Alkalihalophilus pseudofirmus: one gene and its partners. The protein of the gene in region 3 binds, or shares a complex with, the protein of the main gene of each other region. Links are inferred from orthologs where the notes say so. Each region holds a gene or a part of one and is shown on either strand. Other genes may lie near its edges. The genes, in order: rny, pnp and pfkA.

Evidence for each region.
Region 1: pfkA (region 3) and rny share a complex: the UniProt entries of both Bacillus subtilis proteins name them as parts of the possible RNA degradosome complex. The link is inferred for Alkalihalophilus pseudofirmus from one-to-one orthologs.
Region 2: pfkA (region 3) and pnp share a complex: the UniProt entries of both Bacillus subtilis proteins name them as parts of the possible RNA degradosome complex. The link is inferred for Alkalihalophilus pseudofirmus from one-to-one orthologs.

What each region holds. Positions count from the first base shown.
Region 1 is NZ_CP117835.1:2,509,967-2,520,248, forward strand. The notes cover bases 2,464-5,326. They hold rny (ribonuclease Y), read right to left. Parts: upstream 4,747-5,326; coding sequence 3,181-4,746; downstream 2,464-3,180. Other genes in these bases: PQ478_RS13480 (TIGR00282 family metallophosphoesterase), read right to left, coding at 2,464-3,011; PQ478_RS13490 (ATP-binding protein), read right to left, coding at 4,910-5,326. In the rest of the region: PQ478_RS13470 (2-oxoacid:acceptor oxidoreductase subunit alpha), read right to left, coding at 1-1,427; PQ478_RS13475 (stage V sporulation protein S), read right to left, coding at 1,770-2,030; more of PQ478_RS13480, read right to left, coding at 2,217-2,463; more of PQ478_RS13490, read right to left, coding at 5,327-5,587; PQ478_RS13495 (hypothetical protein), read right to left, coding at 5,580-5,831; PQ478_RS13500 (AAA family ATPase), read right to left, coding at 5,846-7,273; PQ478_RS13505 (metallophosphoesterase family protein), read right to left, coding at 7,266-8,258; recombinase RecA, read right to left, coding at 8,396-9,445; PQ478_RS13515 (DEAD/DEAH box helicase), read right to left, coding at 9,682-10,282. UniProt on the Bacillus subtilis protein: Endoribonuclease that initiates mRNA decay. Initiates the decay of all SAM-dependent riboswitches, such as yitJ riboswitch. Involved in processing of the gapA operon mRNA, it cleaves between cggR and gapA.
Region 2 is NZ_CP117835.1:2,538,084-2,548,452, reverse strand. Bases 2,327-5,276 are described here. They hold pnp (polyribonucleotide nucleotidyltransferase), read left to right. Parts: upstream 2,327-2,719; coding sequence 2,720-4,834; downstream 4,835-5,276. Other genes in these bases: PQ478_RS13625 (polysaccharide deacetylase family protein), read left to right, coding at 4,980-5,276; rpsO (30S ribosomal protein S15), read left to right, coding at 2,327-2,513. In the rest of the region: 30S ribosome-binding factor RbfA, read left to right, coding at 1-101; tRNA pseudouridine(55) synthase TruB, read left to right, coding at 220-1,131; ribF (bifunctional riboflavin kinase/FAD synthetase), read left to right, coding at 1,167-2,114; more of rpsO, read left to right, coding at 2,244-2,326; more of PQ478_RS13625, read left to right, coding at 5,277-5,957; PQ478_RS13620 (M16 family metallopeptidase), read left to right, coding at 5,975-7,216; PQ478_RS13615 (YlmC/YmxH family sporulation protein), read left to right, coding at 7,302-7,544; dpaA (dipicolinic acid synthetase subunit A), read left to right, coding at 7,735-8,610; dpaB (dipicolinate synthase subunit B), read left to right, coding at 8,682-9,275; asd (aspartate-semialdehyde dehydrogenase), read left to right, coding at 9,429-10,369. UniProt on the Bacillus subtilis protein: Involved in mRNA degradation. Catalyzes the phosphorolysis of single-stranded polyribonucleotides processively in the 3'- to 5'-direction. Necessary for competence development in Bacillus subtilis.
Region 3 is NZ_CP117835.1:3,222,714-3,232,952, forward strand. What follows is about bases 2,106-4,925. They hold pfkA (6-phosphofructokinase), read right to left. Parts: upstream 4,086-4,925; coding sequence 3,126-4,085; downstream 2,106-3,125. Other genes in these bases: pyk (pyruvate kinase), read right to left, coding at 2,106-3,074; accA (acetyl-CoA carboxylase carboxyl transferase subunit alpha), read right to left, coding at 4,299-4,925. Also shown: citZ (citrate synthase), read right to left, coding at 1-1; PQ478_RS17100 (DUF441 domain-containing protein), read right to left, coding at 220-693; PQ478_RS17105 (FxsA family protein), read right to left, coding at 837-1,232; more of pyk, read right to left, coding at 1,320-2,105; more of accA, read right to left, coding at 4,926-5,276; accD (acetyl-CoA carboxylase, carboxyltransferase subunit beta), read right to left, coding at 5,290-6,138; PQ478_RS17130 (FadR/GntR family transcriptional regulator), read right to left, coding at 6,222-6,887; ystJ (NADP-dependent malic enzyme), read right to left, coding at 6,920-8,158; dnaE (DNA polymerase III subunit alpha), read right to left, coding at 8,394-10,239. UniProt on the Bacillus subtilis protein: Catalyzes the phosphorylation of D-fructose 6-phosphate to fructose 1,6-bisphosphate by ATP, the first committing step of glycolysis.

The DNA of each region.
Region 1 (10,282 bases), 710 kb from region 3 along the record:
TCATGCTTGGCATCTACAAATAATGGATCTTTAAACTGTTTTGGCAGATTATTCACTTTGCGCATACGTTTATCCATTTGCGCTTTACGATTTTCTGGACTTTCTGATGGTTTTCCTGTCTCATCATGTTCAACACCCGTTACATGATGCACCCCATTTTTCATCCCTGGAATCACACGTGGTGAGATGCCGTCTTCTGTTACTTCATAACGCTTAAAGTACGCACTATTTTCTCTCTCAGGAAGCTCTGCTGCAAGATCTAGTTTGCCGCGGCGGATCTCCACTCGATTAAAATCAAGAGGTTCAACCGTTTGTTTCCCAAGGGACAAAGCTAAATCAGTAACCAGGATTACTGGGCATTGATATTCTTCGGCTAAATTAAATGCTTCTACTGTATCATAGAAAGCTTCTTCTACCGAGCTTGGAGCGATAACAATTTTAGGAATATCTCCATGAGTGCTGTAGATCATCGCCATTAAATCAGACTGCTCTTGTTTCGTTGGAAGTCCTGTACTAGGGCCTCCACGCTGTGTATCCATAATCACAAGCGGGGTTTCAGTCATACCTGATAAGCCGATCGCTTCAGCCATTAAGGAAAGACCAGGACCTGCAGAGGCTGTAAATGAACGTACACCGGCATAGTTTGCACCGATCGCCATTGTACAAGCTGCGATCTCATCTTCAGTTTGAATCACCGTTCCGCCAAATTCAGGGAGCTTTTTGATCATATATTCCATAATTTCTGATGCTGGTGTAATCGGGTAAGCAGCCATAAATCGGCTTCCTGCAGCTACCGCACCCATACCAATAGCATCGTTACCAATCATAAACATGCGTTTTTTTCCATCAGCTTTTTCCAGTTGTAAGTTTGGCAGGTTTCCATCTGCTTCTTCTTTAAAATGAGCCGCTCCTGCATGAATTGCTTCCATGTTTTTATCAACAATGGATTGGCCTTTTTTCAAAAAGATTTCTTCTACAACTTCACGGTATTCATCTGGCTCTAATCCTAAAATTGCACTAGAAGCCCCAACAGCAACCATGTTCTTCATTAATGAAGTACCTAGGTCATTTGCAATTTCTGTAAAAGGAACAGCGAATAAACGAGCTACACTTCCTTCAGGCAGCACTGGGTTAAATTTAGCATCTGCAATAACGACGCCTTCCTCACGAAGCTCATGAATATTGACATCTATCGTTTCTTGGTCAAATGCTACAAGAATATCTAAGTCATCTGAAATTGAATTCAGCGGTGTCGTACTAACGCGGATTTTATTATTTGTGTGACCACCTTTTATACGTGATGAAAAGTGACGATATCCATATAAATAGTACCCTAAACGGTTAAGTGCTGTTGCAAAGATTTCACCGGTACTTTCAATACCTTCACCCTGCTGCCCTCCAACTTTCCAAGACAATTGGTTTCTCATCTGCCCCACTCCTTTGGCTGTAGCCATTTTTCTCTATGTTCTATCTAAGTAATAATAAAAACTGAGTAATATTAAAAACTGAATAATAATGAAAAGTATTAAATAGAATAAGTGTATCATCATTCCGAGTAATTTAATAGATTTACTAACAATTGATTAAATGAAACATTTACTTTCAAACGTCATAATGATAGTCCTTCTCAAAGAAAAAAGCAAGTTTTTTCACCTTTAATTGACACAGAGTTCCATCTATAGACGAAAGCTGGAGAGAAATGAAAAAAGCGCAAGCCTAAGCGGCCTGCACTTTTTTAAAAATGATCATTGTCAGTCATTTACAAATGACTATCTCGGTTCAATAATAAGCTTAATGGCTGTCCGTTCTTCTCCATCAATTTGAATATCCGTAAAAGCTGGAATGCATACTAAATCAATGCCGCTTGGTGCAACAAACCCTCTAGCAATCGCAATAGCTTTAATCGATTGGTTGAGAGCTCCTGCTCCAATTGCTTGAATTTCTGCAGACCCTTTTTCACGGATAACACCGGCTAGAGCGCCAGCTACAGAATTTGGTGTAGATTTTGCTGAAACTTTTAATACTTCCATTTCTTGTACCTCCTCATACGTGTCTCAATTAGGTTATCTAGCCTTAGACGATGATGAACAGTTAGTTACTTAAATCACAGCACCTAGCCTTGTACAAGATGATGCTCTACTTCATACGTATTTCTACAACCCTACACTTATTCCTGTCTTTTTTACAAATGAAGCGAAGAAAGGAGCCATCATCTATTATTGATAAAATGGGTGATCCTCATTTATGAGTATTCGCTCGATAGATGTTGCGAGACCAGTTTTTGGATCTGCATCAATCACCACTCCACTTAATTGTTCCCTTCCTTCAGCAACTTCAAACCTAACAGGCATAGACGTTAAAAATTTATAAAGAACAGCTTCCTTATCTACGCCGAGTACGCCATCATAAGGCCCTGTCATCCCTACATCACACATGAAGGCCGTTCCTTTTGGCAACACTCGATTATCTGCAGTTTGGACATGTGTATGGGTCCCTACAACAGCAGTTACTCTACCATCTAAATACCAGCCCATTGCCTGCTTTTCACTCGTTGCTTCTGCATGAAAATCCACAAAAATGAATGGCGTTCGTTTGGACACTTCTTCAATGATCTCATCAGCTTTTTTAAATGGACAATCCGTTGGCTGCATAAATGTTCTGCCCATAAGATTTACAACTGCGACTTCTAATTGATTAATCTTAACCATCGTATAACCTGCACCAGGTGTGCCTGCCGGAAAATTCGCAGGACGTACAAGTGTCTTCGCATGATCGATAAATTCAAAAATTCCTTTATTATCCCAAGCATGATTACCGAGTGTAACGGCTTGGGCACCTGCTGATAGAAATCCTTTGTAAATCTTTTCTGTAATTCCTCGACCGGATGCCGCATTTTCCCCGTTAATAATTGTAACAGCCGGCTTGTAATGCTGTTTTAATTTCGGTACATATTCATCAATCATTTTACGGCCTGGTGCACCGTATACATCACCTATAAATAAAATTCTCATAATAACCCCTTTATGCATCTTCATTATGCTTTAATCATTGTAATCAAATCTTAGAAATCGAATCTTAGTTATCAAAACATTAAATTCAAATCATTGTATGTAAATCATAGCATGCTTTCAAAGTCGTTGCATCTTCAGACAAAAAGAAATAAAGTGGCAAAATGCCACTTTATTTAGCATACTCAACTGCCCTGGTCTCACGTATAACGGTAACGCGAATATGTCCTGGATAGTCAAGTTCATCTTCAATTTTCTTAGTGATATCTCGAGCAAGTTTATGAGCTCTCGTATCATCAACCACATCCGGTCTTACCATAATACGCACTTCACGACCAGCTTGGATCGCATACGTCTTTTCTACCCCTTCAAATGACTCTGATATTTCTTCTAGTTTCTCTAAACGACGAATGTACGTCTCAAGTGTTTCACGACGTGCACCTGGTCTTGCTGCAGATAGGGCATCTGCCGCTGCTACAAGTGTCGCTATGATAGAAGTTGCTTCAGTATCACCGTGATGGGAAGCAATGGAATTAATGACAACCGGGTGTTCTTTGTATTTCGTAGCCAGCTCAACACCAATTTCAACATGGCTTCCTTCTACTTCATGGTCAATTGCTTTACCGATATCATGAAGTAAGCCGGCACGCTTAGCTAATTTCACATCTTCACCTAATTCAGCAGCCATCAGACCTGTTAAATGTGCAACCTCCATAGAGTGCTTAAGCACATTTTGTCCGTAACTAGTTCTGAATTTTAATCTACCTAAGATCTTAATGAGATCTGGATGCAAGCCATGAATACCCATTTCAAAGGTTGTCTGCTCTCCGTATTCACGAATTGCTTCATCAACTTCACGTCTTGATTTATCAACCATCTCTTCAATTCTAGCAGGATGAATTCTTCCATCTTGTACAAGTTTCTCAAGCGCTGTACGAGCGATCTCACGACGAATAGGATCAAATCCTGATAAAATAACTGCTTCAGGAGTATCATCAATAATAAGGTCTATCCCAGTTAATGTTTCTAATGCACGGATATTACGGCCTTCACGACCAATAATACGACCCTTCATTTCATCGTTCGGTAAGTTGACAACTGATACAGTTGTTTCTGCAACATGGTCAGCAGAACAACGCTGGATTGCAAGTGATAATACTTCTCTTGCTTTCTTATCTGCTTCTTCTTTTGCTTGTGCCATTCGCTCCTTGATAATAAGTGCCGTTTCATGAGCAAGCTCTTGCTCAACTTCGGTACGAATTGCCTCACGAGCTTCTTCCCGAGAAAATCCAGAGATGCGCTCAAGCTCTGCTTGATGCTTGTTCAAGATTTCCTCCACTTTGCTATCCATCTCTTCAACTTGTCGTTGTTTTTTGGTGAGAGACTCCTCCCTCTTGTCCAAAGACTCCTCTTTCTTATCTAAGGTTTCACTTTTACGGTCAAGAATCTCTTCTTTTTGAACCAAACGATTCTCTTGTTTTTGAATCTCATTTCTCCGTTCACGAATGTCCTGTTCAGCTTCAATGCGAATCTTGTGAGCCTCATCCTTCACTTCCAGAATGGCCTCTTTCTTACTCGCTTCAGCTTCACGTCTAGCATCTTCAACAATTTGTTTTGCTGCATGTTCCGCGCTGGAAATTTTCGCTTCTGCAATGGATCGTCTAACAAGATATCCAACAACTGCACTTACTGCAGAGACAACAAGCAAAATGGAGATGAACATAACCATACTTTCCATATTCTTTCACCTCCCCTTGCTATCTAATTGTTGGTTCCAATTGTGTCATACTTTCATTAATTAAAAGATGCATACGATAGTATACAGTGGTTGCGGAATAAATAATATGACAAAAAAAAATACACCGCATTCTCCCTAATTGTAAGCCTCGATACTTGTGATGTCAAGTGTTGTCAATCCTGATGACTTCACTGATTCCATCCTGTATTGATACTTGATAAGCCAAGTCCCCAGACTCTGCTAAATGCTGATTATGGGTGATCATAATGATTTGTCTGCCAAACATCGTACTCAAAGATTTTAAAAATTCATATAAATAATATACATATTCCCCCGACACATGTTTCCCTGGCTCATCTAAAAGCAGCGGTCCTTCAACTTTTGGCTGAATTGTTTCCATAAGTGCTACGCGTAGAGCTAACGTAACAATATCAACAACCCCGCCTCCCCTTGCATCTTGAGGTTTCGTTTTCACCTTAATCCCTTCATAATCTGAAACAACATAAAATTCAGCTACTGCTTTATTTCCTTGCTCTTCTATTTCTATTTGAAAAGAAAATAGAGGTCCAAATACATACTGAAGAGCATTTGTCACTAACGTCTCTATTTGCTGTTTGGCTTGTTCTCTAGCATACTCCGCAGATTGCTGAAGTAAAAGTCTAGCTTTCTCATACGTTTCAATAGTTTCTTTATACTCTAATACAGACTGTTCTTTCTTCTTCATCTGCTCTATAAGTAAACGCCTCTTTGCATCTTGACGTGTCCATTCATCATGGGCCTTTTTCAGTGAGAGCTCTATTTGGTTCATTCTCTCCTTCCTAAGGTCTCCTTGATTATTCATTATTAATTAGCTCCCGAGGAATAAGTGCCCATGTATCATTTAACGATTGTTCAATCTCACGTTCCAATCGATTAATTTCGTCATCTAATGAGTCCGGGGAGACACCTAAGTCTTCTAATTCATTTAAGAGACGAGTTCGTTGATTTTCTAGCTCCTCTAATTTAGCTTCTGCTCTGTATCTCATATCCCTTGCTTTATCAATCGCTTTTCTCATCGTAGTTAAATCTTGTTCAACATGTTTCATAATAGCCCTCCTAATTATTGATTTTTGATCCCTTGCTCTAAACTGCTCCCGCAAGTCGGGCATGTTCCAATATGCATTAATTGTTCCTCAAATTCTCGTTCTAACCTTTGCATCTCTTCTGTTTTTTGATTCATAAAACGATTTCCTTCGATGATTCTAGTGTTCACCTCATGCATTTGTTCCTTTAATTGCTTAAGCCTTTGATAATTCATCAGCTTATGCTCTAATTTTTCTCTGAGCCCCTCTGCTTCCTTCGTGTGCTGGACTTTTCTATACATATCGTTCGTGGTTTCTATTGCTTTCTCAATTTGTTTATACAGTACATGGAGTTGTCTTAATTGCTCAACTCTAGCTCTTTTCTTTTCAATGACAGCAAGAATTGACCAATCTTTTTCCTGGATAAAATCAGTTTGCGCCAGCTGGCGGTTAATCTGATTTTTTTGTTCAATCATTTGACCGTAACGTTGCTTTAGTTTTATTAGCTCTTGTTTTTGGCTTACCTTATCTTGTATATGCTCCCAAGCTCCTTGAGCATCCGAAATATGCTTCGTTTTATCAATCCATTCTCTGCACTTATTAATCGACTGCCCTACCAGTTCAATCTCAGCACGTTTATGATCGAGTGACTTGGCGTAGGCATGGGTTTGTTTTATATGATTCCAGGCTTCCTCCCATAAGTGAACCTGTTCTACTAATTGAAACTGTGTAACAGTCTCCTCCTTTTCTTTTGAAAGCTTTTGAAGAGCAGACTTAAGTTCATAGAGATTATCAAGCTTTCGTTCGGCTTGTTTCAGCTTATCTAACTTTTCTCCTGCTTGATCAAGCTTTGTCCGTTGCTTATCAAGAGTTTGATATGGTTCTAGTTCTACTGTAAGGTGCTCTAGTTCTGTTTCTTCCATTTTCACCCGCTGATTAAGGCCCGAAAGATCTTTTGACGTATCTCTGATAGCCATATCAAGAAAATGCGCCCCACTAATTCTTCCAATCGTTTTTGCACGCAGAGAAGATGTCTGCTCTAATAAAAAAGGACCATCTAATTGTTGAGAAAGGTGGATGATTAAATCATGATCTCTATCTACTCTTAGCGGCTCCATGCCATGTGCATCAAGCACCTCTTGTGGAACATGTATACCAAAGCCCTCTAGTACAAGATCTTCTTTATTTGGTTCTTTAATTATGTATCGATTTTTTGAGCTTGTCCTCTCTCTCACAATCGTTACCCCATGAGTAAAGGTAAGCGTCACCCTTGCAAAATCAGCCCCAACTCTCATAAAATCCGTTCCTCTTGGCTGATTAAACAATACCCACCTTACCCCTCGTATTATAGCCGTTTTCCCACTATCAGACTGTCCAACTAATACATTTAATCCTGCAGAAAATTCAATGGTTGTATCTAAATGAGATTGAAAGTTTTCTAATCGAAGCGAAGCGATATTATTCATCGTCTCCCCCCTTCCAGGTCTCCTCTATGATCGTAATCCTTCGTAAAGCTTCTTGACGAACTTTTTCTTCAACATTTGATAAAGCAGCAATTTCAGCTATAATATCTCCCATTTTTAGCGACTTAAACTCTGATTGTTCTTTTACTTGCTGTACAAACTCATGTAATTTTTCTTCTTGGTGCACAGCTTTTTCTAAGTAGGTGCGATCAAGGACGTCGTCCCCTTTTTCAGCCGTTTGTAATGGATGCAGCGTAAGGTTGATTGCGCCAGTTGAATCAATCGTACCTAGAACATATTGGGGAATTCTGCTAATTTCGGTCCAGTGGTTATTTACCCTTGCCATCGCACCAGGATTACATATATATTTACCATCACGTTCTTTAAGCCCAAAGCCTCCATGAAAATGGCCTGTTAATACGATATCAGCACTCGTTCCCCATATATGATCAATTAATGTGTGGGGAATTCCATCTGGCAATGCTTTTTCTACTAACATACTGTGTACTAAGTGAATCATGACGTCTGCCTCGTGCTCATTATTAGGATAATAATCAAGCTTAGGATCACGTTGGTCAAGATCATAATGATATGGTTGACCGGAGATTTGCACCTTCACACCGTTCTTTTCTATTAATACAGGCGCGTCAGGCTGGATGACAGTCATTAATCCAAAGGAATCTAAGAGCCCAAGCATTGTTCGTGAGATTGTTTCTGGGTTATGTCCATATGTATCATGATTCCCCGCAATTGCAAAGATAGGCATTTCGGCTTCTTTAAATAGACGAGCAAACTGACCAACTACATTGGGAGAAAGATCTGGACGGTCAAATACATCTCCTCCATGCAGGAGGACATCTACCTTCTCACGGTTAGCGATCGTTATCACTTCTTTAATTTTAGCGGTCATCGTTTCTACAAATGAATCTTTTCTATTTTTAGGAGTCGTCCCTCTAATATGGGTATCCGTTATATATAAAAATTTCATCGCACACCTCGAATGTTAAAAGAATAAGCACCTAAACTAGGTGCTTATTCTTAATTTCAATATGATTTTCGCTAGAGCATGTTTCATCAACCGTGTTAAAGTATAGTTTAAATGATCAATAGCTCTATTCAACCTGATTACTTTAAGTCTAATGGTACATCTTCAAATTCTTCATCAGTAGCTGGGTCTACTTTTATTTCTCCGTTTAACCCGTGATGATCACGAATAAGCGTTTCAATTTCAGAAGCAACATCAGGGTTTTCTTTTAAATATTGCTTAGAATTTTCCCGGCCTTGACCAAGACGCTCCTCTTTAAAAGAATACCATGCTCCGCTTTTTAGAACAATATCAAGATCTGCAGCAATGTCTAAGATAGAACCTTCGCGTGAGATCCCTTCTCCGTACATAATATCTACTTCTGCTTGTCTAAATGGTGGCGCTACTTTATTTTTAACTACTTTAATCTTCGTTTTATTACCGACCATATCGTTACCCTGCTTCAACGTTTCTGCACGGCGCACCTCAAGGCGGACAGAAGAATAGAACTTCAGTGCACGGCCTCCTGGTGTTGTTTCTGGGTTCCCAAACATAACCCCTACTTTTTCACGGATCTGGTTAATAAATACAGCAATCGTCTTCGACTTATTAATTGCTCCTGATAATTTACGAAGAGCTTGAGACATAAGTCTAGCCTGCAGACCAACGTGGCTGTCTCCCATATCCCCTTCGATTTCTGCTTTTGGCACAAGAGCCGCCACACTATCTATGACGATCATATCAACTGCTCCGCTGCGCACTAATGCTTCTGCAATTTCAAGAGCTTGCTCACCTGTGTCCGGCTGTGATAATAGCAATTCATCAATATTGACTCCAAGTTTCTGAGCATAAACCGGATCAAGCGCATGCTCTGCATCAATAAATGCCGCTTGGCCGCCGTTACGCTGAATTTCAGCAATTGCATGCAAAGCAACCGTCGTTTTACCAGATGATTCTGGTCCGTACACTTCAATAATACGGCCGCGAGGATACCCGCCTACTCCTAGTGCAATATCAAGTGCCAGCGCACCACTGGATACAGTTGATACACGTTGATCGACTTGCTCTCCTAATTTCATAATTGAACCTTTACCAAATTGCTTTTCGATTTGGCGAAGCGCCATATCAAGAGCTGCTTTACGATCACCCATTGAACATCTCTCCTCTATATATAAACTAATCTATTAATCATATTGTTGAATGAAAGAATCTTACTTGTTCATCATACCCTCTTTTGAGTCATTTGCCAATAGTTTTTACGAACATTTATTCGGTTTTTTATAGAAGTGAGGTTTGAAGCTTATGACGAAGGGAAATTCAAAGGTAGAGAAGAAGAGAAATGCTAGACCAAACTTTCAGGAAAGAGAGGTCTAGCATCGAAGAAACGTTAAGAAGAACGAGCTTTCGTAGGGCGTGGTGTGCGATTGTCGCGTTTTGGACGCGGTTTAGCTGGTTCAAGGTTTACACGAGCCCCATTAATTCTTGAATAACGCAGGGCTTCATAAACAAATGGCGCTACATCTTCAGGCACTTCAACAAAAGTAAAGTTCTCGAAAATATCAATACGGCCAATGGCTTTTCCAGGAATACCAACGAGTTCAGAAATTTCTTCAATTAGAATTTTAGGACTCATATTCACATTACGGCCGACATTAATAAAGAAACGCACCATTCCCTTAGCTCCGCCAGTCTCGCCAAAATTGTATCCTGCTTCCTCAGCTGCAGAATCATTTGAGAAATTCATTTTTAATAGGGCAGCCACTACATCCTCAGGACTGTGGTCAGCTAACACTTCTTGTACAAGCGGTTTAAATAATTCAAATTCCTTTCCACCTGTATCAATTGTATCATGAACAAGCTTCTTCCATGAACTTTGCTGCTTTTCTACCACATCTTCAATCGTCGGCACATCTTGTGAAGGGATAGCCATTTTTATTTCCTGTTCAATTGAGCGAAGATGCTTCATTTCACGCGGGGTAACAAGTGTA
Region 2 (10,369 bases), 680 kb from region 3 along the record:
GAATCCGCCTGCGTAAAACACCAGAAATTACGTTTGAATTTGATGAGTCCATCGAATACGGAAATCGAATTGAAACATTGATTAATGATTTAAACAAATAACGACTTAAATAAATAAGTTCAGCGTTTTATTAGAATGCTGCTAAGAGGATAGGGGGCGCATGCTCTCTATCCTCTTTCGCCTTTGAGAATAAGAGCAAGGAGTACGATAATGAATAATATTGAAGGAATTTTACCGTTATTAAAACCTGCAGGGATGACTTCTCATGATTGCGTCATGAAAATCCGCAGACTGTATCAAACAAAAAAAGTAGGCCATACAGGAACACTTGATCCAGATGTCGTAGGGGTCCTCCCTATTTGTATCGGCAAGGCGACAAAGGTGGCTCAATACATGTCCGATTACTCTAAAACGTATGTAGGAGAAGTAACCATTGGTTTTTCGACGACTACAGAAGATGCAAGCGGAGAAGTAGTTGAGACAAAGGGTGTTAATAAGCCTTGGTCTAAAGAGGACATCATCGCCTTATTAAACTCCTTTAAAGGAGAGATTACTCAAATCCCTCCGATGTATTCAGCGGTTAAAGTTAATGGTAAGAAATTGTATGAATACGCAAGAGCTAATCAAACGGTTGAACGGCCAACAAGGAAGGTCAGGATTCATCGATTAGAGTTAACTAGCGATCTAACCTTAAATGAAACATCAAACACATTTTCTTTTTCTTTTGAAGTGGAATGCAGTAAAGGGACGTATGTACGAACACTTGCAGTTGATTTGGGAAAAGCTTTGGGATTTCCTGCGCATATGTCCCATCTAAAGCGGACAGCTTCTGGACCCTTCACAACGGAGGTATGCACCTCTCTTTCCGAGCTTGAAGAAATGGAGGGCGTAGATGAACGTGTAAAAGTTTTAAGGCCGTTAGATGAAGCAATAGCTCATCTCCCTATGCTCATTGTAGATAACGAGGTAGAACAGCTGATAAAATACGGATCAGTTTTATCAGAAGAAAAAGGGTTAGATGAAATGCGGTTTACCGTATATAATGGACAAGGGGAATGCTTAGCCATTTATCAAAAGCATCCTACTAAGCCTGGATTAATTAAGCCGGAAAAAATGATCTGGACAAGTTAGTTTACCTGAAGTAAAGCAGAAAAAGGGGAATTATGATGGATACGATTTATTTGCATCACCCAATTGAAGCGAATACCTTAAAAAAACGTCCAATTGTATTAGCACTTGGATATTTTGATGGGGTTCATATTGGACATAAAAAAGTAATTGAAACTGCCTGCAGGCAAGCAGCTAAGCTGGGTGTGGAAGCAGCTGTTATGACCTTCCATCCACATCCAAAAGAGGTGCTGCGAAAAGAAGCACACCCTATGCCTTACCTCACTCCGCTTCCTTTAAAGGAAAAGAAAATTGCTGAGCTTGGTGTGGATACGCTTTATGTCGTTAACTTTACTAAAGAGTTTGCGTCTTTAACGCCTCAACAATTTGTTGATGATTATATTATTTCACTAGATGCTGTACATGTAGTAGCTGGCTTTGACTTTACATATGGTTCTCTTGGCAAAGGGACGATGGAAACCTTAGTCTTTCATTCTAGAAATAAATTTGACCAAACCACTGTCAGCAAAGTAGAACAAGGCGACATCAAAATCAGTTCTACAAAGATTAGGGAGCTGATTGAGGAGGGCAGTGTAGAGAAGATTCCTGCTTATCTAGGAGAGCCTTACTACGTGTTAGGAAAAGTAGTCGATGGTGATAAGCGCGGCCGCACCATTGGTTTCCCAACGGCTAATGTAGCGGCAATTGACCGGATGAAGATACCTAAAACCGGGGTATATGCCGTACGTTTTCAAGTAAAGGGGAATTGGTACAACGGAGTATGTAATATTGGCTATAAGCCTACGTTTAATCAAGAGAAGAAGGAGCCAACGATCGAAGTAAATATTTTTGATTTCAACCAAGAAATTTACGGGGAACAGGCTGTGGTCGTTTTTGAACGCAGAATAAGGGCTGAGAAAAAATTTAATGAGATCAATGAATTGATCTCACAGATTAATAAAGATAAAGAAGAAGCGATTGAATATTTTGCTGAAAAAAGCTGTTAAGTTTCTTGCATTCTGAAGCTGAACGTTGTATAGTAAGGGTTGTACTTCAAGTACACATCCGTTTCGTGGCAGAGCGACTCACCGACGCTTGCTAGGGAATAGGAGATTATTTAAAGGGAGGTGAATAGGATGGCATTAACACAAGAGCGCAAGAACGAGCTAATTGCTGAGTTCAAAACTCATGATACTGACACTGGTTCTCCAGAGGTTCAAGTAGCTATCCTTACTGAGCAAATCAACACATTAAACGAGCACTTACGTACTCACAAGAAGGATCACCATTCACGTCGTGGTCTTTTAAAGATGGTTGGTCAACGTCGTAACTTGTTAACGTACCTACGTAACAAAGATGTTACACGTTACCGTAACCTTGTTGACAAGCTTGGCTTACGTCGATAAGTTATGATGAAAGCGGGAAGATTTCCCGCTTTTTTTCTACATTTATAAGTGTTGGAAAATGATCCCTACATCACATCGATATGTAGGGTCTTTACATAACAGAGCCTATAACCCCGAGATTTGCCATTGACTCTTTTATTTTTCACATAAATCGGTAATAATAAGAAAAGAATGAATAATTTTAGTGTACGAGAGGAGTACGCGTAATGGAACAAGAAAGACAAATTTTTTCAATTGACTGGGCAGGCCGTGAACTAACGGTAGAAACAGGTCAATTTGCTAAACAAGCAAATGGAGCAGTACTTGTTCGTTATGGTGATACAGCTGTATTATCAACAGTAACCGCTTCAAAAGAGCCAAAAAACTTAAACTTCTTTCCGCTTACTGTAAACTACGAAGAGCGTTTATATGCAGCAGGAAAAATCCCAGGAGGCTTTATTAAGCGTGAAGGCCGTCCTAGTGAAAAAGCGATCTTAGCGAGCCGCCTAATTGATCGACCAATCCGCCCTCTTTTCCCTGATGGCTTCCGTAACGAAGTTCAGGTAATCAGTATTGTTATGAGTGTGGATCAAAACTGTTCCTCTGAAATGGCTGCGATGATCGGTTCATCTTTAGCATTATCGATCTCAGACATTCCATTTGATGGACCAATTGCTGGTGTTACGGTTGGCCGTAAAGATGGCGAACTGATCATTAACCCAACAACTGAACAGCTAGAAGAAAGTGATATTGATCTAGTAGTAGCGGGTACAAAAGATGCAATTAACATGGTTGAAGCAGGGGCCGATGAGGTGCCTGAAGAAACGATGCTTGAAGCGATTATGTACGGTCACGATGAAATTAAACGCTTAGTGGCTTTCCAGGAAGAAGTAGTACAAGCTGCAGGAAAAGAGAAAAAAGAAATCCAGCTTAAACAAGTTGATGCTGAGCTTGAGTCTGCTGTTCGCAATTTAGCTGAAGCAGATCTTAAAAAAGCGGTTCAAGTCCAAGAAAAGCATGAACGTCAAGCAGCGATTGATGCTGTGATGAAGCCTATTATTGAGAAGTATGAAGAAGAGCAAGAAGAGCTTGTAGGCGATGTGCGAGAAGTTCTTCAAAAAGTAGTAAAAGAAGAAGTACGCCGTTTAATTACGGTTGAAAAAGTGCGTCCTGATGGCCGTGCGATTGATGAGATTCGTCCCCTAGCTTCACAAGTTGATCTATTGCCTCGTACACATGGATCAGGTCTTTTTACAAGAGGACAAACTCAAGCGTTAAGCATTTGTACACTAGGAGCACTTGGCGATGTGCAGATTCTTGATGGACTTGGTATTGAAGAGTCTAAACGCTTTATGCACCATTACAACTTCCCGCAATTTAGTGTAGGGGAAACAGGACCGATCCGTGGACCGGGCCGTCGTGAAATTGGTCATGGTGCTTTAGGTGAACGTGCCCTTGAACCGATCATTCCAAGTGAAAATGACTTCCCATACACAATCCGTCTTGTGTCAGAAGTTCTTGAATCAAATGGTTCAACTTCTCAAGCAAGTATTTGTGCAAGTACTTTAGCAATGATGGATGCTGGTGTACCTATTAAAGCACCGGTAGCAGGTATTGCGATGGGTCTTGTAAAACAAGATGAGCATCTAACGGTATTAACAGATATTCAAGGTATGGAAGATGCGCTTGGAGATATGGACTTTAAAGTAGCAGGTACTAAAGAGGGTGTAACTGCTCTGCAAATGGACATAAAGATCTCTGGTATTAACCGTGAAGTTCTTGAGCAGGCTCTTGAACAGGCTAAGCGCGGCCGTATGGTTATTTTAGATAATATGCTATCTGCAATCAGCGAATCTCGTAGTGAATTATCTGAGTATGCTCCTAAAATTATGACTATGCATGTGAATCCAGATAAGATTCGCGATGTTATTGGACCAAGCGGTAAGATGATCAACAAGATTATTGAAGAAACTGGTGTCAAAATTGATATCGAACAAGATGGTACAGTTTACATCTCTTCAGTAGACAGTAAAATGAACGAACAAGCTCGTAAAATTATCGAAGACATTGTTCGTGAAGTTGAAGTTGGTCAAACGTACCTTGGTAAAGTAAAACGTATTGAGAAGTTTGGAGCGTTTGTCGAGCTATTTAAAGGGAAAGATGGCCTTGTTCATATTTCTCAACTAGCTGAGGAACGTATTAATAAAGTAGAAGATGTCGTAAGTATTGGCGATGAGATTTTAGTTCGTGTAACTGAAATTGATAACCAAGGACGAGTGAACCTGTCTCGTAAAGTCATCTTAAAAGAAGAGAAAGAAAAACAAGAACAAGCAGGAAAATAAGATGAAGGAGACAAGGATAATCTTGTCTCTTTTTTAGTCGTTGCGGCATTGACCTTACTTCCTTAACTAAATAAGGGTATTAGGAAGCTTGTTCTATCAACCTTCTTTATTGCATAGTATGCCAATAGAAGGAGGATTGATTAGAATGAAAAAGTTTGTATCTGTGTTATTTCTAGGCTGCTGTTTAATGGTTATTTCTTTTGGAGCGGTGCAAAATCCGTTCTCTTTGCAATACATAAATGAATTGAAGCAAGATACAACAATGGTTATGAAGCAGCAAGATCCTCTTTATGAAGAAATTGAACTGAATAAAGAACAATTTGAAGAAGATGCGATAGATGCAAGGGTGGATCCGGTCTGGAAGGCTCTCCCTGGCTACAACGGGTTAAAGGTTGACGTTGATGCCTCCTATGATAAGATGAAGAAGCTGGGAACATTTAATGAGGATAGGCTTGTATTTAAGGAAACAGCACCGTCGGTTCATTTAGAGGACCTGCCTCCGACACCTATTTATAAAGGGAATGAAAAAAAGCCCATGGTCAGTTTTTTAGTGAATGTGGCATGGGGAAATGAGTATATTCCTGAAATGTTAAAGGTGATGAAGGATTACGGTGTGAAGTCGACCTTTTTTTTAGATGGATCTTGGGTTAAAAACAATCCGAAAATGGCTACAATGATACTAGAACAAGGTCATGAAATAGGAAATCATGCATACTCGCATCCTGATATGAAATCACTAACTACTGAAAGAGTAAATGAAGAATTACAAAAAACAAATGACGTCATACTTGCTACGTTAGATGTTACACCTAAGTGGTTTGCCCCGCCTAGCGGAAGTTATTCTCAAAGAGTGGTAGATCAAGCTCGTGCTCATGGAATGATGACCATCCTATGGTCGGTTGATACTGTAGACTGGAAAAAACCACATCCTGATGAAATGGTCAATCGTGTTTTAAATAAAGTACATCCTGGAGCGATGGTTTTGATGCATCCAACCGAGCCTACAGCGGCCGGGCTCAAGGAGATGATTGAAGGGATTCAAGCAAAAGGGCTTGAACTTGGTACGGTTTCAGAATTAATGAGTGAGACAAGAATTCATAATGGTGTAACCCTGGATGACTAATTTTAGGGGGATATAGATTGATACAAAAGATTGAATTAGATAATGGTGTACGAATTATGGCAGAGGCAATTCCGACGGTAAGGTCTGTTTCTATTGGAGTATGGATAGGAACAGGTTCTCGTTATGAAGAAGTGCATGAAAATGGTATTTCCCACTTTTTAGAGCATATGTTCTTTAAAGGCACAAAAAAGCGAAGTGCTGCAGATATTGCCGAGGCATTTGATAAAATCGGCGGTCAAGTGAATGCATTTACCTCAAAAGAATATACGTGCTATTATGCAAAAGTGCTGGATGAGCATGCACCGATTGCTGTAGATGTATTATCGGACATGTTCTTCAACTCTGAATTTGAGGCGAAAGAGCTTCAAAAAGAAAGAAATGTCGTGCTTGAAGAAATAAAAATGGTGGATGATACTCCTGATGATATTGTACATGATCTCTTAAGTAAGGCGGCTTATGGTGAACATTCATTAGGCTATCCTATTTTAGGAACACAAGAGACTCTTAAAACATTCGATGAAGAGGCGCTACGTTCTTACATGGACCGTTACTATACTGGAGACCATGTGGTCATTTCTATTGCAGGAAATATAACGGATGAGGTCATTCAATCGATCAAAGATATTTTCAAAGAGGTTAAACCAACAACTTATCAATATGAAGCCAGTGCACCACGCTTTCAATCGGAGTTGATTACACGTAAAAAGGAAACGGAACAAGCACATTTATGTCTTGCTTATCCTGGTTTAGAAATTGGCAATAAAGATGTCTATTCCTTAATTCTGCTAAATAACTTACTAGGAGGCAGCATGAGCAGCCGCCTGTTCCAAGAAATTAGAGAAAAGCGTGGATTATGTTATTCCGTATTTTCTTACCATTCCTCCTATCAAGACAGCGGTATGTTGACCGTCTATGCAGGTACGGCATTAGAGCAATTAGATGAGCTGGTAGTTGCCCTTAATCAGACAACAAGCCGACTGTGTGAAGCAGGAATGAATGAAAAAGAACTTCAAAATGGGAAAGAACAATTAAAAGGAAGCTTAATGCTAAGTTTAGAAAGTACCAATTCAAGAATGAGCAGAAACGGTAAAAATGAGTTGATGTTAAAGCGCCATCGCACGTTAGACGATATTTTAGCTGAGATCAATAATGTTACATTAGAAAATGTTAATCGTCTTGCTCAATCACTGCTTTCCACTGAACCTGCTATTTCACTTATTAGTTCAACCGGAGAAGTTCCTAAATCGTTAAGAGCCTAAGCGAGATAGACCAGCTATATAGCTGGTCTATTTTAATTGCCGTTCTCATATACTATCATAAACCCTTAGAGAACGGAGGAAGAGCATGCGGCTAAGTGAGATCAGCAACAAAGAAATCATTGATTACCAAAAAGGAGAACGCATGGGAATCCTAGGTCAGACAGACCTACTGATTAATGAGGAAACGGGAGAAATTGAAGCGTTTATTGTACCGACGATGAAATGGTTTGGATTTGGTAAAAAAGAAAAAGAAGTGACGGTATATTGGAATCAAATTAAAAAGATTGGTCAAGATATGATTATCATAGATATGGGTTTTCCTGATTAACACACTGCAGATAGGCAGTGTGTTTTTTTGTTTGAGTCATGTCTTTTAAATCACTCCCTTTATTCACCCATTATCAAGTTTATACATATGCTATCGTGAATCAATTCAGATACTGTTACTCCCTCCAACGTATATAAAACTGACGACATGTGGGGGCGAAGGCTACTTTAGGAAAGGGGCAGGGACGCTGATGTTAACGGGTAAAGTAATAGTCGTCATCGGGGGTGACGCAAGACAGCTTGAGATTATTCGCAAATTATCAACGCTGGATGCAAAGCTTTCATTAGTTGGTTTTGACCAATTAGATGATGGTTATATAGGGGCATCCAAGCAATCGATTGATGATGTGAAGTGGAATAAAGTCGATGCGATCTTGCTTCCGGTAAGCGGAATGAACAATGAAGGGGAAATTGAAACCATTTTCTCGAATGAAAAAGTAACATTAACACCCGAGATGTTCAGTCAAACACCTCAGCATTGCACCATTTTTTCAGGGATCACAAATGACACCCTTAATCAATACGTAAAAAAAGCGAAACGAAGACTTGTTAAATTAATGGATAGAGATGATATAGCTATTTATAACTCGATTCCTACTGCAGAAGGAACCATTATGATGGCAATACAACATACGGATATTACGATCCATAGTGCGTGTGTAGCTGTTATAGGATTAGGTCGAGTAGGAATGTCTGTAGCGAGAACATTTGATGCCCTAGGTGCAAATGTTAAAGTTGGGGCAAACGAGTCACATCAACTAGCAAGAATCACAGAAATGGGATTAACGCCTTTTCATACCGATCACTTAAAAGAAGAATTAGCAGATGTAGATATATGCATTAACACCGTTCCCGAATTAATCATTACTGCAAAGGTTCTCGCAGAGATGCCGCTGCACGCTCTTATTATTGATCTAGCCTCAAAGCCAGGGGGGACGGACTTTAGGTATGCTGAAAAGAGAGGGATGAAAGCACTGCTTGCACCAGGTCTCCCAGGAATTGTCGCCCCTAAAACGGCTGGGAAAATATTAGCCAATGTACTTTCAGATCTCTTGCAAGAAGATTAGAAAAACAAAAGAAGGTTCACCTATTTAAGAAAACATCCCGAAGCTTTTTATAATTGTTGAGGAGGGTTCATATGTCTTTAAAAGGAAAGCATATAGGATTTGGTTTAACAGGATCTCATTGTACGTATGATGCTGTACTGCCAGAAATGCAAAAGCTGGTAGACCTAGGGGCAAAAGTAACACCTTTTGTCACATATACAGTCGAATCTACTGATACGAAATTTGGGGACAGTGCAGACTGGTTAACCAAAATTAAAGAAATCACTTCAGAACCGATTGTTAATTCAATAGTAAAGGCGGAACCATTTGGTCCGAAAACTCCGCTTGATTGTATGGTTGTCGCACCTATTACAGGTAATTCAACGAGTAAGTTTGCTAATGCATTAACAGATTCCCCTGTATTAATGGGAGCTAAAGCAACACTTAGAAATGGAAACCCTGTTGTTCTTGGCATATCAACAAATGATGCCCTCGGACTTAACGGTGTAAATATCATGCGTTTAATGGCAACGAAAAATATTTACTTTATTCCATTCGGGCAGGACGATCCTGTTAAAAAACCTAACTCGCTTGTTGCTAGAATGGAAGCATTAGTGGATACAGTGGAGTCTGCCTTAGCTGGCGTACAGTATCAGCCTGTGCTGGTAGAAAAATTCAAAGATTAGCGATTAGACGAAGTTGCACAAATGAATGATTTCCCTTAAAGTTTAATAGAGGAAATTGACGAAAAGTTGAATTTATTGTGCTATAATCAGTTCAATCGCGTCAAGATAACGTAATCTATTAAACTTATGAACGCAGGAAGGGGAACTACACAAATGACAACATCAAACTATCATGTAGCTGTTGTAGGTGCAACAGGTGCGGTCGGACAACAAATGCTAAAAACATTAGAGGAGCGCAATTTTCCAATTGGGAAATTAACTTTACTTTCATCCAAGCGTTCAGCTGGTAAAGAAATCACTTTTAAAGGTGAAACATATATCGTAGAAGAGGCTACTCCTGAATCTTTTGAAGGAGTTCACGTTGCTCTATTTAGTGCTGGAGGGTCTGTATCAAAAGCACTCGCACCAGAAGCCGTAAAGCGTGGTGCTATTGTTGTTGACAATACAAGTGCATTTAGAATGGATGCCGATGTTCCGCTTGTTGTGCCTGAAGTAAATGAAGAAGATCTTCGTAATCACAACGGAATTATTGCCAACCCTAACTGCTCTACCATTCAAATGGTTGTAGCGCTTGAGCCGATCCGTAAACAGTATGGCTTAACAAAAGTAGTTGTGTCTACTTATCAAGCGGTATCTGGGGCAGGGCTTGAAGCTATTGAAGAAATGAAGAGCCAAACACAATCTATTTTAAATGGAGAAGAATTCACTCCTGAAATACTTCCGGTTGGCGGAGATAAAAAGCATTATCAAATTGCATTTAACGCTGTTCCGCAAATTGATTTATTCCAAGAGAATGGCTATACATTTGAAGAAATGAAAATGATTAATGAAACAAAGAAAATTATGCATATGGAATCGCTAGAGGTTGCGGCTACTTGTGTACGTCTTCCGATTGAAACAGGACATTCTGAATCTGTATACATTGAGACAGAAAAAAGCGGCGCAACTGTAGAGGAGTTAAAGGAATTATTAAAAACAGCTCCAGGTGTTACCCTTCAAGATGATCCAGCAAATCAAGTCTATCCGATGGCTGCTGATTGTGTCGGCAGGGAAGATGTATTTGTCGGCCGTATCCGTCGCGATCTTGATCGTGA
Region 3 (10,239 bases):
CGTTAATCTCTCCTTTTCCCTAATTATCTTTTTTCATCTTTCGGTAAATGCTTACATTTCCAATTAAAAAAAGAAATGTGCGCTATGTAGGAAGGATGTACACAAGCACCATTATAAACATTTTTTACACTTTTGTGAACGTTTAAATAGTAATTAAATTGAATCATTTTAAAACTATCACTACATTTAGTATTCTGATAGTTTTAATCAGCAGCGGTCTTACCCGCCTAAATTTGAAAAGAATTGTACAACCCTCATCGCTAGATAAGCAATGCCCGCACCGATTAAGGGACCTACTGCGACTCCATTAAATAGGGCAACCGCCAAGATCGTACCAAACACCAATGCCGTTGTAATATGAGGATCATTTTTTAAAAGGTCAATTCCACTTGCTGCAATGAGTGCAACAAGAATGCCTGAGGCTAATGCAATCCACGCATAGGAAGACCGCACTGCTTCACCAAGTTGTTTAAAACCAATGTCACCTGTAACAATCGGCGTTAAAACCGCTATCGTTATAACAGTGACTCCTATATTAATCCCCTTTTGTTGGAAAATTGGAAATAATTTATCGCCAAGCCCTACCCATTTTATAATAAGCAAGAATCCAACAGCAACTAATAGAGATTGGTTTTTAGCAAGAAGGGCAACGGCAAGTAGAATCAGCATAAATAACGTTGCTTGTGAAAACAAGTTTGTACCCAACCTTCCTCCTTAGCAATTCTACTTTATCATATCATAGTTTTGAAAATTCCGCCATGTTTCACGCTTTTGCTACAAATTGGGAAATGTTTCATATGAAAAGAAAATAAAAACCACAGCTTTATATGCTGTGGTTATCGTCTAGACATAATTATAAAATTGCCATTTTTAATCATTTTATTAAAGATCGAGAGCAGGAAGCCTTTTGCAATCCCGCGAGTTGCTGGGATTAGCAGAAAGAAACCTATCGCATCTGTAATAAATCCCGGGGTTAAGAGAACAACTCCCCCAACTAAAATACAAATACCATCAAGCATTACACTGCTAGGCAGCTGACCTTGACTCGCTTGAAGCTGAGCTACTCGAATCGCTTGAAGCCCTTCTTTTTTGGCAAGCCATGCCCCGAGTACTCCTGTTAAAATGATAAGAGCAATGGTAGGCCACACACCGATCGTATTGCCAGATAGAATAAGAACGGCAATTTCTAGGGCAGGAACGATAATAATTAGTAATAAGAGGATTCTAAACATCGTTCTCTCCTTTATTTATAAGTCATGCACCCAAAACACATGTGATAAAAAAAGAGAGAAGGAAAAATCCCTTCTCCCTACATCTTATTATAATACACTTGCATGTCCTCTGTAAATGTCACCGCGTGCGCCGTCTACTGTAATCTCTTCACCATCTTTGAATAGATCAAGTGCATTAACCACACCAACAATCACAGGTGTGCTTAGACTTAAACCGACTACTGCAGCGTGAGACGTTAGACCGCCTTCTTCTGTAATAACAGCTGCTGCCTTTTCAAAGGCCGGGATCATGTCTTTATCTGTGCTGTACGTGACAAGAATAGAACCTTCTTTTACCTTTTCATTAGCTTCTTGCGCATTTTGAGCTACGACTACTTTACCTGAAGCTGAACGACGGCCAATCCCTTGACCTTTAGCCACAACTTCTCCAATTACATGTACTTTCATCAAGTTCGTCGTACCAGTTTCGCCTACAGGAACACCCGCCGTAATAACGACAAGATCTCCTTGACCAATTTGACCCGCTTGTACGGCCGTATTTACCGTTGTATCGAGCATTTCATCTGTTGTTTGAGCTGTTTGACCCATTAGCGGGAATACACCCCATACAAGGCTTAATGTGCGCATAACACGCTCATTGCTTGTCACCGCAATGATTGGAGACTCTGGACGGTATTTAGCTACGACACGAGCTGTGTAACCACTCTCTGTAGCTGTTAGTATAGCTGATGCATTCAAATTAAATGCAGCATGAGCTACAGACTGGCTGATTGCACTTGTAATCGAAGGACGCGTTTCCTTTGTATGCTTAGAAAGAATCGCTTGATAGTTTAGTGCTTGTTCTGTACGAGCAGCAATGTTGTTCATTGTCTGCACAGCTTCTACAGGATAATCACCTGCTGCTGTTTCCCCTGAAAGCATAATCGCATCTGTACCATCAAAAATAGCATTTGCGACATCACTCGCCTCAGCACGAGTCGGACGAGGATTGCGCTGCATAGAATCAAGCATTTGTGTAGCTGTAATAACAGGTTTTGCTACTGCATTACATTTTTTAATTAATTCTTTTTGTACAAGCGGAACTTCTTCTGCTGGGATTTCCACACCTAAATCTCCGCGAGCAACCATTAATCCATCAGACACTTCAAGGATTTCATCAATATTGTCGACACCTTCTTGGTTTTCAATCTTAGGGATAATCTGGATGTCAGTTGCTTGATTCTGCTCAAGAAGTTCACGAATCTCAAGCACATCCGATGCACGGCGTACAAATGAAGCGGCGATAAAGTCTACCCCTTGTTCAATACCAAATTTAATATCAGCCGTATCTTTTTCAGTGATACCAGGAAGCTTCACACTTACATTAGGGACGTTAACACCTTTTTTGTTTTTAAGAGTACCGCTATTTAAAACTTTTGTTTCAATTTCTTTCTCTCTAACTTCTACAACCTCTAATCCAATCAGGCCGTCATCAAGCAAGATTTTTGAACCCGGATGCACATCTTGAACAAGTCCAGGGTATGTAATCGAAATCTTCTCTGCATTGCCTACTACTTCTTCCATTGAGACAACAAGGCTTTGACCTGCTTTTAATTCAGCAACGCCGCCTTCTAGTGTCTGTGTGCGAATTTCAGGACCTTTCGTATCAAGTAAGATCGCTACTGTTTTGCCTGTGCGCTTACTCGCTTCACGGATGTTTTCAATTCTCGCACCGTGTTCTTCAAAATCACCGTGAGAAAAGTTTAATCTTGCAACGTTCATTCCAGCTTCTATTAATTCAACCAACGTATCAATCTGCTCACTCGCTGGACCAATCGTACATACAATTTTCGTTTTACGCATATTCTGCCTCCTGTAATTGCTGATCTACTATCTAGAATCTATTTTTTGGGGTTAAATGGAAAGTTCTTGTGAAAGCTTGTACATGTCAAGATCGACGGAGTGTGGCTGTGCTAGGACTTCATTGATGTCATGATGCACTAACTTATTATTTTGAATTCCTACCGTACGACCAGCTTCTCCCTCAAGCAGAAGATCGACAGCTTTCGCTCCTAAGCGGCTAGCAAGCACACGATCTGCCCCTGTTGGAGATCCGCCTCGCTGAATATGACCAAGAACGGTTACACGTGTTTCCATCTTTGTAGCATCACTAATACGTTTACCAAAGTCCATACCGCTGCCTGCACCCTCTGCAACGATAATGATACTGTGCTTCTTGCCGCGCTCTTGTCCACGTTCTAGACGACTGATGATTTGATTCATATCATAATCTGCTTCTGGAATAACAATCGTTTCTGCTCCATCAGCAAGCCCTGACCATAAAGCAAGGTCTCCAGCATGACGGCCCATTACTTCAATGACATAGGTACGCTCATGCGAAGTCGCCGTATCACGAATTTTATCAATGGCATCAATAACTGTATTCAGCGCAGTATCAAATCCGATTGTATAGTCGGTACCAGGGATATCATTATCAATCGTACCAGGAACACCAATCGTTGGGAAGCCATGTTCTGTCAGTTTTTGAGCACCACGGTAAGATCCGTCGCCGCCGATTACTACAAGCCCTTCAATCCCAAATTTCTTAAGTTGTTCAATTCCTTTTTTCTGTCCTTCCAGAGTTTTAAACTCTTCACAGCGTGCAGTGTAGAGCATTGTTCCGCCGCGATGAATAATATCACCTACTGAACCAAGCTCCATTTTACGAATATCACCAGCAATTAGTCCTGCATACCCGTAAGAGATTCCATACACTTCTAAATCATGATAGATTGCTTTACGGACCACCGCACGGATCGCGGCATTCATACCCGGTGAATCTCCACCACTTGTTAATACTCCAATTCGTTTCATGAATACTCCCTCCATCAAGCGACAAATTTATATATCTAAAAGAGACCTTAAATTGACAATCCCTTTTTTTACAAGGTGCCAAACCTACATTCTTCGTGCTTTCCACCTATTATCATGCTCTCATTTTAAAAAAATACCACTTAAATCAACTGAACACAATACAGATGCTTCCAAAACAAAAAGTGCTTTCTATAATCCAGAAAGCACTTTACCTTATTCTACGCCAATGGTATCGTTTACAAACGTAAATTGTCCGATTTTTTTGTATTTTTGATAACGTGTATTCACCAGCTCATCTTTTGATAATTTTTCCAAATCTTCTAGTGATTCATGCAGCAGTTGATCCATTGCTTCTGCTTGGCTTTTCACATCTCGGTGAGCCCCGCCTTTTGCTTCACGGATAATTCCATCGATGATTCCTAATTCTTTAAGATCAGGTGCTGTAATCTTCATCGTTTCAGCAGCTTTTTGGGCGAGAGACGCATCTTTCCATAGAAGCGCCGCTGCTCCTTCTGGTGAAATAACAGAGTAAGTAGAATTCTCGAGCATGAAAATACGATCTCCTACTCCAAGTGCCAATGCTCCGCCGCTTCCGCCTTCACCGATGACAATGCAAATCACAGGCACAGTCAAACCAGCCATTTCAAGCAAGTTTCTTGCAATCGCTTCACTTTGGCCTCTTTCCTCTGCTGCCATACCAGGGTATGCACCTTTTGTATCAATAAAGCACACAATTGGACGATTAAACTTTTCTGCTTGTTTCATCAAACGAAGCGCTTTGCGGTAGCCTTCAGGATGAGGCATTCCGAAATTTCGGCGAATATTTTCTTTCGTATCTTTTCCTCTTTGGTGTCCAATGACTGTAACTGGCTTCCCGTGATACTTTGCAATACCGCCGACAATAGCAGCATCATCTCCATATAAGCGGTCCCCATGCATTTCAAGGAAATCTGTAAATAAATGCTCAATGTAATCAAGGGTAGTTGGACGGTCGCTATGCCTTGCTATTTGAACACGTTCCCATGGCTGGAGATTGCCGTAAATATCTTTTTCTAATTGTTGAAGTCTTTTCTCAAGCTTCTCGATTTCATCACTTAAATCAATTTCTTTTTCACTTGTAAACGCTTTAAGTTCTGTAATCTTGTCTCTTAATTCAACAATCGGCTTTTCAAAACCTAGTTCACTTGCCATTTTCTACACCTCCTTATGCATGTTGATGAATATCTAATATAGTCGTAAGGACTTTTTTCATTTCTTTACGAGACACAACACGATCAAGCTGTCCATGTTTTAATAGGAATTCAGCAGTTTGGAAATCATCTGGAAGCTCCTGGCGAATCGTTTGTTCAATAATTCTTCTGCCGGCAAACCCAATTAACGCACCTGGTTCAGCAAAATTATAATCACCAAGAGAAGCAAAACTCGCCGATACCCCTCCAGTAGTTGGGTGCGTCATAATTGAAATAAACAAACCGCCATTACGATGTAGCTTTTGAAGGGCAGCGCTTGTTTTAGCCATTTGCATTAAGCTAAGTACACCTTCTTGCATACGAGCTCCACCTGAGGCTGAGAACAATAAGAAAGGATAGTCTTTTTCAATAGCCGCTTCGATCGCCCTTGTGATCTTCTCACCAACGACAGAACCCATGCTTCCCATACGAAAACGTGCATCCATTACTGCAATGACTGCAGGAAACCCATTAATGTCTCCCTCGCCAGTGACCACGGCTTCGTTTAGGTTTGTTTTTACTCGGTCCGCTTCAAGTTTTTCTTCATACGTTGGGAAATCAAGCGGATTCTTCCCAATCATACCTTTGTCGTATTCAACAAAGCTGCCTTCATCAAACAAGCTTTCCATTCTCTCATAAGCACTCATACGATGATGATGACCGCATGAAGCACATACATTTAGATTTTTCTTTAACTCTTTTGTATACATGATGGTACGACATGACGGACATTTCGTCATTAAGCCTTCTGGTACTTCTTGCTTTGCACGCTCTGACGGAATCGTTGCATATCGTTTCTTTTTAGTGAATAAATCCTTAAGCATCTCAGCACCTCACTAGCTTCGGAGCCATATTTTTTAGAGCATATGATCACTTGTCCTAAAATAGTACAACCTTATTAACTTATTTAAAAACGACTATTTTCCAGGTGATTGCGCAACGCATCGAGTGCATCTTCTAACCTCTGGTCAACTAACGCTTGATAAATGGCTTCATGTTCACAAATGGAAGCCTCAGGACGTCCTTCTCGTTTGAGAGATTCTCTGATTGCTACTTTGTTATACTCAACCAAAGAAACCCAGATGTTAAGCAGCAGCCTGTTCCCGCAAGCTTCTACAATTGTTTTATGAAACAAATAATCTTCATCAACCGGGAAATCACCATGCTCCCATTCTTCCCTAGACTGATCAATTAAAGACCTGAGTTTGAGAAGCGTCTCAGGAGTCATTCTTCCAAATGCTAAACGTGTCGCTTCTAGTTCTACAATTCGCCTAGTTTCAGTTAAATCCTGCTTAGCACTTTCCTCTTTTAATAAAAATGAAAGAATGATGTTCACAAGGCGGTGACTATTTGCTGGCTTTAAAAATGTCCCCTCTCCTCTTCTGGTTTCGATCAAATCTAATAATTCTAATGCCCGAAGAGCCTCACGCACAGAGGAGCGACCGACATTAAGCCGGTCGCTCAACTCGCGCTCTGAGGGGAGACGATCACCTTGTTTTAAATTATCCTCTTCCATAATCTCATTGATTTTATTAATAATCTCAATGTAGATTTTTGGCTGATGGAGTGACATGAGTCAACCTCTCCTCATTTTCAACTACCTTTTTAGTCTTGACCAATTACAGCAAGCTGACGAGTTTTTTCAGCAACTTGTTCAGGGTCAACTTTTAAACGCGCTACGCCTGTTTCCATCGCCGTTTTCGCCACTGCTGCAGCTACAGCTGGAGCTACACGCGGGTCAAATGGAGCTGGAATCACATAATCTGATGACAGGTCTGCTTCTGCTACTAAATCAGCAATAGCATATACCGCTGCTACTTTCATTTCTTCGTTAATATGTGTAGCACGAACATCCAGCGCTCCGCGGAAAATACCTGGGAATGCTAAAACGTTGTTTACTTGGTTCGGGAAGTCTGAACGTCCTGTTCCAATGACTTTTGCACCTGCAGCTTTAGCATTTTCAGGCATAATTTCTGGAACTGGGTTAGCCATTGCAAAAATAACAGGGTCTGCATTCATTGTTTGAATCATTTCTTCAGTTAAAGCACCAGCAACAGATACACCAATAAATACATCTGCTCCTTTAATTACATCCGAAAGACTGCCTTCAAGACGGTCACGATTAGTAAATTTAGCTACTTCAGCTTTCACATCGTTCATTCCGTGAGAGCGTCCATCAAAAATAGCACCTTTAGAGTCACACATAATAATGTCGCGGACACCCATACGCTGCATCAATTTAATGATGGCAATCCCAGCTGAACCAGCGCCATTTGCAACAACTTTAATCTCAGACATTTTCTTGCCTGTAATCTTTAACGCATTAATTAAACCAGCAAGCGTTACGATCGCTGTCCCATGTTGGTCGTCATGGAACACAGGGATATTTGCTTCTTTTTTAAGACGTTCTTCAATTTCAAAGCAGCTCGGTGCCGCGATATCTTCTAAGTTCACTCCGCCAAAAGTCGGCTCCATTAATTTCACTGTCTCAACAATCGTATCGACATCTGTTGAGCGCAGGCAAATAGGGAACGCATCTACGCCTGCGAAAGATTTAAATAGAACTGCTTTACCTTCCATAACAGGAAGTGAGGCTTCAGGACCAATATTTCCAAGTCCAAGCACCGCTGTACCGTTACTTACTACCGCAACCATATTACCTTTCATTGTATATTCATAAACGGATTCAACATCTTCAAAAATCTCTTTGCAAGGCTCTGCAACACCTGGTGAGTAAGCAAGGCTTAGATCCCGAGCATTTTTTACAGGCACCTTTGATTTTGATTCTAATTTCCCTTGGTTAGCGCGATGCATATGCAGCGCTTCCTCTCTTGTTGTTGGCACAACAGACACTCTCCTTTTAGTTCGGCAGCAAGACCGTTTTTTTTATTTTTATCACTTGTCCAATTTCATGATCGACAGAACAGAAAATTGGTCTGACCACCAAAATCATTCTTAATTATAAACAAAACTAAATCGATCAACAAGGGGGTAATTACTTGAAAGCCTTTACGAGCCCCTTATCTAAGACCGCTTATTCATATGGTTCATTTATCATATCGTGTAAACGGAAGATGCGTCATTTCAACACAACTTGCTCCCTGCCAAGCAGTTCCATTAAATGATTCATGCACTCTTCGCTAGGCCCCACCTCATAAACAGGCTGCATCTGTATTGTTTGTCTCTCCTTCTCCAAATAGGTAATGACTTTTGTAGCCCCTTCATCACCTATCAGCAGTTTCTTTACATCCGGCAGCAGCGATTGATCTTTTAATTTAAGGTATAACACCTTTTCTTTAGGAGCTGAAGCGACAATCGATTGAACAAGTACACTCCTTTTTAGGAGGAATTGAGGCTTGTCACGTGTATGATCAAATGACCCTTCCATGAAAAGAAGCTCATCTTCTCTTATCATCGTTCCGTATTGTTTCCACACATCTGGGAAAACAACCACTTCACAATGGCCAGATTCGTCTGCAGCCTCCAAAAAGGCCATTGGATCTCCTTTTTTTGTCGTGATTTTTTTCAAGCTAGACACCATGCCTGCAATTCTCAATCGTTTACGCTCTTGACCTTTTGGGTCTTGAATCATATCTGCGATTGGCACACGTTGATATTTAGCTAACACATCGCTTACTTGCTCTATCGGATGCCCCGATACATAGACACCAAGAGCTTCTTGTTCAAAAGAAAGCTTTTCTTGCAGAGATAAAGAGTCAACGTGTTCATACTGAGGGGTTTCAATATCTAACGTAAACAAGCCAGCCATTTCATCTTGGAAAGATAGTACTTTCTCAGCAAAAGAATACGCTTGATCAAGGTTATATAAGAGGGTCGCACGATCTTCCCCCCATTCATCCATGGCCCCAGCTTTGATTAAATTTTCAGTAGCGCGCCGATTAACGATGCGCTGATTAACTCTCACACAGTAATCAAATAAATCTTTATATGGCTCCTCTCTGGCTGTATCAATGATATGCTTTGCCGCCTGCACCCCTACATGACTAACCGGCAGAAGGCCAAAACGAACAGTGTGGCCATGATCTTCAAGAGTAAACAACAAACCACTTTTCGAGATACTTGGAGGCATGATGTCAATCTTCCTCTTTTTAGTCTCTTGAAGTAATTCCGTCAGCTTTTCTGGGGTATTCCATACACTCGATAGTAAAGCTGTATAAAAGGCAGTCGGAAAATGGGCTTTCAAATAGGCAAGTTGATAACTGATCATACTGTATGCAACAGCATGACTTCTATTAAACCCATAATTCGCAAATCGTTCGATGAGTTGAAATACTTTATTCGCTATGTCTTCGTTATATCCTTTTTCTTTGGCACCTTTTAGAAAATCTTCACGGCTTTTTTCTAAATCGGCTTTGTTTTTTTTACTAATTGCTCGTCTCAATAAGTCAGCATGGGCTAGTGAAAAGCCAGCCATTTTAACAGCAATTTGCATAATTTGTTCTTGATAAACAATGACGCCGTATGTTTTTCCAAGGATTGGAGTTAATTCCTCATGTATATCATTAATGGGGGCTTTCTTATGTTTTCCGTTAATATACACTTGAATATAATCCATCGGACCCGGCCGGTAGAGAGCATTCACTGCCACGATATCTTCAAATTCTGTCGGCATAAGAGAGCGCAGGACTCTTCTCATCCCCTGAGACTCTAGCTGAAATACTCCTGTTGTATCACCCTTCGCTAAAAGTTCATAGGCTTTCACATCATCCCAAGGAATGGAATGAATATCCACTCTTCTTCCTGATTCCTGTTCTATAATAGAAAGAACTCGCTCCAGCAAAGTTAAATTACGTAATCCGAGAAAATCAAATTTCACTAATCCAATTTCCTCTACAATACCCATCGTTGCTTGCGTCAACCGAACGGGTCCTTGCCCTTTTTGCAAAGCGACAAGCTCTGTTAAT